2 regions of the Kluyvera chengduensis genome follow, and region 1 is predicted to be linked to the other one. Evidence: predicted binding sites of a transcription regulator. Region 1 holds the regulator's gene; the other holds the start of a gene.
The links. Region 1 encodes LexA, which represses DNA repair genes until DNA is damaged. Its sites were predicted from a motif close to TNCTGTATGTACATACAGNA; they were not measured.
Positions count from the first base shown of each region.

Region 2: the regulator LexA is predicted to act here: its motif matches at 2,340-2,359, upstream of sbmC (DNA gyrase inhibitor SbmC).

Region 1 is NZ_JBIQOI010000008.1:42,383-45,794, reverse strand. Features, by position in the region: gene zur (zinc uptake transcriptional repressor Zur) at 1-32, shown strand, start outside; gene ACH1XZ_RS18060 (CsbD family protein) at 87-296, opposite strand; gene dinF (MATE family efflux transporter DinF) at 433-1,752, opposite strand; gene lexA (transcriptional repressor LexA) at 1,821-2,429, opposite strand; gene ACH1XZ_RS18045 (diacylglycerol kinase) at 2,529-2,897, opposite strand; gene plsB (glycerol-3-phosphate 1-O-acyltransferase PlsB) at 3,026-3,412, shown strand, end outside.
Region 2 is NZ_JBIQOI010000002.1:1,128,172-1,131,583, forward strand. Features, by position in the region: gene ACH1XZ_RS10925 (LysR family transcriptional regulator) at 1-344, opposite strand, end outside; gene ACH1XZ_RS10930 (serine hydrolase domain-containing protein) at 487-1,797, shown strand; gene sbmC (DNA gyrase inhibitor SbmC) at 1,853-2,323, opposite strand; tRNA gene ACH1XZ_RS10940 (tRNA-Arg) at 2,460-2,536, opposite strand; gene folD (bifunctional methylenetetrahydrofolate dehydrogenase/methenyltetrahydrofolate cyclohydrolase FolD) at 2,783-3,412, shown strand, end outside.

The DNA.
Region 1 (3,412 bases):
ATACCATTCAGATTAAAAAGAAATCCCGCTAGCGGGCACTAACAGAGGGAGCGTACTTCCTTGTACGCACGGGCAGGAGGACGTTATTACCAGTGGTGGTTGTGGCGTTTATCCCAGCTATCCACCTCTTTTTCGGCCTGATCTTTCGCGTAGCCGTAGCGTTCCTGAATTTTACCGACCAGCTGATCGCGTTTACCTTCGATCACCGTCATATCATCATCGGTCAGCTTGCCCCATTGCTCTTTCACTTTACCTTTAACCTGTTTCCAGTTACCGCCGACTTCGTCTTTATTCATCATTGAATCCTCGTTCGTCAGTGAGTGAATAGCGAAAAGCATGTTTCAGGAAAGACATCTTTTTCGCTAAGCTTGAGGTTAATTGTAGTCAGTCATTCTGGTGCCGTTTCATTATTCGGAATCTTTAACCATACCGTCAGGCAAACCAGCTGTTGTTTTTCCAGTGACGACGCCAGATAACGGCCAGCGCCAGCCCGCGCAGCGCAAGGAATACGGCAAGCGCCAGCCACAGCCCATGATTGCCAAGCAGCGGTAGCGCCAGCATGGTAAGCGCAAACCCGGCAGCGGCCACCGCCATGCTGTTACGCATCTCCGCACCGCGGGTGGCACCGATAAACATGCCGTCGAGCAGATAACACCACACGCCGATAACCGGCAGCACCGCTTGCCACAGCACGTAGCGGTCGGCAAGCTGCCGCAGTTCAGGCAGCGACGTCAGCAGCGCCACAATATGCTCGCCCAGAAGGGCGTAAATCAGGGCAAACGCCAGCGCCACCACGCCCGCCTGACGGCATGCAGCACGCCAGACTTCCAACAGTTTGCTGCCGTCACGCGCGCCATAGGCCTGCCCGGAATGCGCTTCTACCGCGTAGGCAAAACCGTCCAGCGCGTAGGCCGTGAAGGTCAGCATGGTCATCAGCACCGCGTTCACCGCCACGACTTCGCTGCCCAGCCGCGCGCCGAAGACGGTCACTGCGCCAAAGCAGAGCTGGAGCAGCAGCGAGCGCAGCATGATGTCGCGGTTGAGCGCCAGCAGGCGGCGAAAATCGCCCTGCCAGGCTGTTTTCAGCATCGCCCACGGGATCCCGCGCATCACCAGCACCTTACGCGCCATTCCTAGCCCGACCAGCAGCGTGGCGTATTCAGCAATCGCCGTTGCCAGCGCAGCGCCCTGCACGTTCATGTGCAACCCCATCACCAGCCACAGGTCGAGCACGATATTCAGCACGTTGCCGACGACCAGCAGTACGACCGGAGCCCGCGCGTACTGCACGCCCAGCAGCCAGCCAAGCAACACCAGGTTCGCCAATGCGGCAGGTGCGCTAAGCCAACGGATAGCGAGGAAGCGCCGGGCCTGCTCCAGCACCTCGCCGCTGCCGCCAACGATGGAGAGCGCCAGATTTATCAGCGGCGTTTTGAAAAGAATAATCAGTAGCCCGGCACCGAGTGCCAGCATCAGCGGTTGCACCAGTGCACGGGCCAGCGCCTGCGGATTTTTCGCGCCGAACGCCTGTGCCGTGAGCCCGGTAGTACTCATCCGCAGGAACAGCAGCAGCATAAACAGGAAGCTGGTTGCCGTTGCGCCAATGGCGACGCCGCCGAGATAAACAGGACTATCGAGGTGGCCGATAACGGCGGTATCGACCAGGCCCAGCAGAGGCACGGTGATGTTGGAGAAGATCATCGGTAGCGCAAGGCGCCACAGCGCCTTATCGGCGTGAGTAAGTAGCGGCATGAGTATCGACCAAAACGAAAAAAGGCTGCGATAGCGGAAGTATCGCAGCCATGTGAATCAGGGGAGAGTTACAGCCATTCGCCGTTGCGGATAACGCCAACGGCCAGCCCTTCGATGGAAAAATTCTGCTGACGCAGGTCGACCACGATAGGCTTAAATTCGCTGTTTTCTGGTAGCAGTTCGACGACGTTACCTTGTTTTTTCAGGCGTTTTACCGTCACTTCTTCATCGATGCGCGCCACGACAACCTGGCCGTTACGCACGTCCTGGGTTTTATGTACGGCAAGCAGGTCGCCATCCATAATACCGATGTCTTTCATCGACATACCGCTGACACGCAGCAGGAAATCCGCGCTTGGCTTAAACAAAGAAGGGTCAACCTGATAGTGACCTTCGATGTGCTGCTGCGCCAGCAGCGGTTCACCCGCCGCGACGCGGCCCACCAGCGGCAGGCCCTCTTCTTCTTCCACCAGCAGGCGGATACCGCGAGAAGCGCCTGAGACAATCTCAAGCACGCCTTTACGCGCCAGCGCTTTCAGGTGCTCTTCAGCTGCGTTTGGGGAACGGAACCCCAAGCGTTGAGCAATTTCCGCACGCGTTGGCGGCATGCCCGTTTGGCTGATGTGATCCCGGATGAGATCAAACACCTCTTGCTGCCTGGTCGTTAACGCTTTCATTCCGCCCCCTGGGTGTATATACAGTTATGCTGTGAGTATATACAGCTACTGGCTATTTTGGAACCGTAAAACTCACGAAATCAGGCAGTTTTCGCAGGTTTAGTGAAAATGAGCCCACAGTAAGATGGCCCAGGTGATCACCGCCACGAAAATGGACAGCAGCACCGCCGCCGAACCCATGTCTTTTGCTCGGCCAGACAGCTCGTGATACTCGGAACCGATGCGGTCAACCACCGCTTCCAGTGCACTATTGAGAATTTCCACTATCATCACCAAAAGGACCGATCCGATAAGCAGGACACGGGTGATGGCATCGACATCCAGCCAGCAAGCGATAATAATCGCGATAACAGAGGCTACCCCTTCCTGGCGGAATGCCGCTTCATTGATCCACGCCGCGCGGAATCCTTTCCAGGAATAGCCCGCAGCTTTGATGATTCGGGTAATCCCAGTGGTATTATTGGCCATCTCAAGAACCTTTTTCGTTTTTACGTCAATGACAATGCGTGTTATGAGGCGGTAGAACAGAAATTTCACCGACTTTCTGATATTCTTGCCGCGCATTTGCATGATTAACCAGAGGCTTTACATCGTTTATGTCCGGCTGGCCACGAATTTACTACAAATTACTGAATTTACCATTAAGTGTTCTGGTAAAGAGCAAGTCTATTCCGGCACAACCTGCCCAGGAATTGGGGCTTGATACGTCGCGCCCTATTATGTACGTCCTGCCTTATAACTCTAAGGCTGACTTGCTGACGCTGCGCGCTCAGTGCCTGGCGCACGATTTACCCGACCCGCTTGAACCCTTGGAAATCGACGGTACGCTACTGCCGCGCTACGTCTTTATCCACGGCGGCCCGCGCGTGTTCACCTACTACACGCCGAAAGAAGAGTCGATCAAACTGTTCCACGACTACCTCGATCTGCACCGCAGCAATCCAGAACTGGATGTGCAAATGGTGCCAGTGTCGGTGATGTTT
Region 2 (3,412 bases), on a different contig from region 1:
AGTAATGCCTGCAAAAAACGACGCGGCGTAAAGGGATCGTAGGCAATGCTCAATTCCTGAACGTCGGCTGACGGCACCTGGCGGGCAAACTGCTCGAATGCTCTAGCCTGACGCATCAACAGGTGCGCCTGGCGATGCAGCTGCTCACCTTCTGACGTTAGCTGTAGCGATCGTCCCTGACGGACAAACAGCGGGTAGCCAAGACCATCCTCCAGTAGATCGATAAGATCGCGAAGCGTCGTGCGATCTTTTTCCAGCTTCATCGCGGCCTTCATCAGGCTGCCGTGTTCCGCAACGGCGGTGAAGGCTTCAAGCTGAGAAAATGAGTAGGACAATGATGGCACACCGGGCTCCTTTTGCAGTGCTTATGGGGGTTTTCCCCCCATTACGCGTTTTTTATTATAGTGCGGCGATTTTTATACTGCACCCATCCCGTCACCCCGCCGGGACAACGTGTCTATTGGTATAACTAAAATCGAGAACGCTATGAATAATAAACATAAATCCTTACCTGCAAAGTGCTGTCTGCTGGCAAGCCTGGTGGCAGGGGCATTCCTCTCCTCACCCGTCATGGCAGCCTGTGAAGGCACTGAACTCACCGCCTGTCCGGCCCCTTTTGATGCAAAACTTCCCGATACAAAAGCGATGCTGACCTGGAGTCAGGCCGATCGCGTTATCGGTTTTCGTAACGACTATCGCAACTATCAGGGCGATATTTTTCACCACGGAAAATCCGTGCCGTTCGCAGCCGCTGAAAAACCGCTGACGCAGGCGAGCTATCAGGTCAACGGCAAGCAGTGGACGCTTCAGGATTACATCAAGCGCCAGAACGTCAGCGGCATGCTGGTCCTGAAGGATGGCAAAATTGCCTGGAAATACCTTGGTGAAGGCAACACCGACACCACGCTGTGGACCTCTCGTTCGGTGGGGAAATCGGTGGTATCTACCCTGGTCGGCGTGGCGTTAAAAGAGGGAAAAATCCACTCGATGGACGATCTGGTCACGCAGTATGAACCCGACCTGAAGGGCACCGCCTGGGACGGCGTGACGCTGAAACAACTGATCCAGCACACCTCCGGCGTCGCGTGGAACGAGGATTACACCAATCCACAGTCTGACTTCGCCAAACTCACCCAGTGTGAAGCGCACACGGGGACCTACGACTGCGTTCGCACGCTGATTTCTGGCCTGAAGCGCGCCCATCCCGCGGGTGAGGTCTGGTCTTACTCCTCCGGCGGTGCCTGGCTGCTGGGCGATGTGCTGGAGCGCGCAACGGGCATGACCCTTGCCGCCTACCTTGAGCAAAGCATCTGGCAGCCGTACGGGATGGCGAGCGATGGCGTATGGCATGCCTACAGCAAAAACCAGCATGATGTTGGCGCACATGGTTTTAACGCTACGCTGGAAGACTGGGGCCGCTTCGGTGAATTCGTGCTGAACAATGGCCGCCTGCCGAACGGAAAACAGATTCTGCCAGAAAACTGGGTGGCTCAATCCGCCGACTGGAACAAGGCGAAAAACTCCGTCTCCGCAGCGCATCCGCAGGGGCTTTATGGCTACCAGTGGTGGAATAACGAAGTGCCTGTCAACGCCAAAAACGTAGTGCCCGCGCCGCAGGATTCGCTGAAAGGCTCCATGTGGGCGCTAGGGATTTATGGCCAGATGATCATGGTCAACCGCGCGGAAAATCTGGTGATCGTCCAGTGGTCAACCTGGCCGCAGGCAGAACCGTCGTTCAGCGCCCAGCCGCTGGAAGCTTCGCTGATGTTCAGCGCGATTGCGAACGCATTGCATTAATCACTGAAGCAGATAACCACGCCAGAGCTGTACTTTACGCTCTGGCGTTTTCAGGTCAGGCCTTCGGCTCTACCGCTATAAACATTTCGATATCCCAGTAGCCCTCTTCCGCCCCGTTGTTGTGGTAAATTTCAAAGCAGGGCCGGGGGGCCCACTGATGGGTTTCGTCCTTCAGGACGCTATCAAAGAACTGATACCAGGGCGTAGCAAAGTCGTGGTCAATGACGCGAGCCTGCGCGACGGCATACAGCCCGCCCGCCACTTCCGCCAGCATCACCCCTTCGCTGTTTGGCGGGATAACGAAATCATCGGCAACCGATACGACCGTATCACAGCGTAGCTTTTCCGCCGGCACCTCGTCTGGGTTATCGTAATAAACGGCAAGCCATTCCTGCGCGGGGATCTGCTGACCATCGACCCACATCATCAGCTGTTCAAACCCTTGTTTGACCGTCTGTTCCCACGGCCCAACCATATGAAAACCAGCGATTTTGCGTTGCTGAACCTGCTTTATCTCGTAGTCCATGCTGCCTCCGTTAAAACACTGTAATTTCATACAGTATAATTGACGTATTCTGGTTTAGACAAACGAACAGTGAACATTATGTGAGCAGATTCGCACTCTTGCCAGGAGAAGAATGTGGGGGAGGATTTCAGGAAAATGGTGCGCCCTGCAGGATTCGAACCTGCGGCCCACGACTTAGAAGGTCGTTGCTCTATCCAACTGAGCTAAGGGCGCACTGGGGAACTTCTTGGTGGGGTGAAACGCGTGGAATTATACGGTCACTGGCAGGTGAGTCAATCCATTTCCTTGCGAAACCTGCGCGGCCTGCGGCGATGGATAAAGTACAACCAACTATCGCTCAACTCTTCGACAAAAACACTTTCCGCGGAAAACTCGCAAACGATACCTGACAGCGAGGCTCGCATCTGACAAAATATGTCCATCCCCCCTTCGTTAATGACAGATGGAAAATTTTCCCTGATGGCAGCAAAGATTATTGACGGTAAAACGATTGCGCAGCAGGTGCGCTCTGAGGTTGCGGAAAAAGTGAAGGCCCGCATTGCGGCCGGAAAACGCGCCCCTGGGCTCGCCGTTGTCCTCGTGGGCAGCAACCCTGCATCGCAAATTTATGTCGGCAGCAAGCGCAAAGCCTGCGAAGAGGTGGGTTTCGTCTCCCGCTCTTATGACCTGCCGGAAACCACATCAGAAGCCGAGCTGCTAGCGCTGATTGATACCCTGAATGCCGACACCACCATCGACGGTATTCTGGTACAGCTGCCGCTGCCTGCCGGTATTGATAACGTGAAGGTTCTGGAGCGTATCGATCCAGACAAAGACGTGGATGGCTTCCATCCGTATAACGTCGGTCGCCTGTGCCAGCGCGCGCCTCGCCTGCGCCCTTGTACTCCGCGCGGTATCGTGACGCTGCTGGAGCGCTATAACATCGACACTTACGGTCTGAACGCCGTGGTGATTGGCGCGTCCAATATCGTTGGCCGTCCGATGAGCATGGAGCTGCTGCTGGCCGGCTGCACCACCACCGTGACCCACCGTTTCACCAAAAACCTGCGCCACCACGTTGAGAACGCGGATCTGCTGATCGTTGCGGTC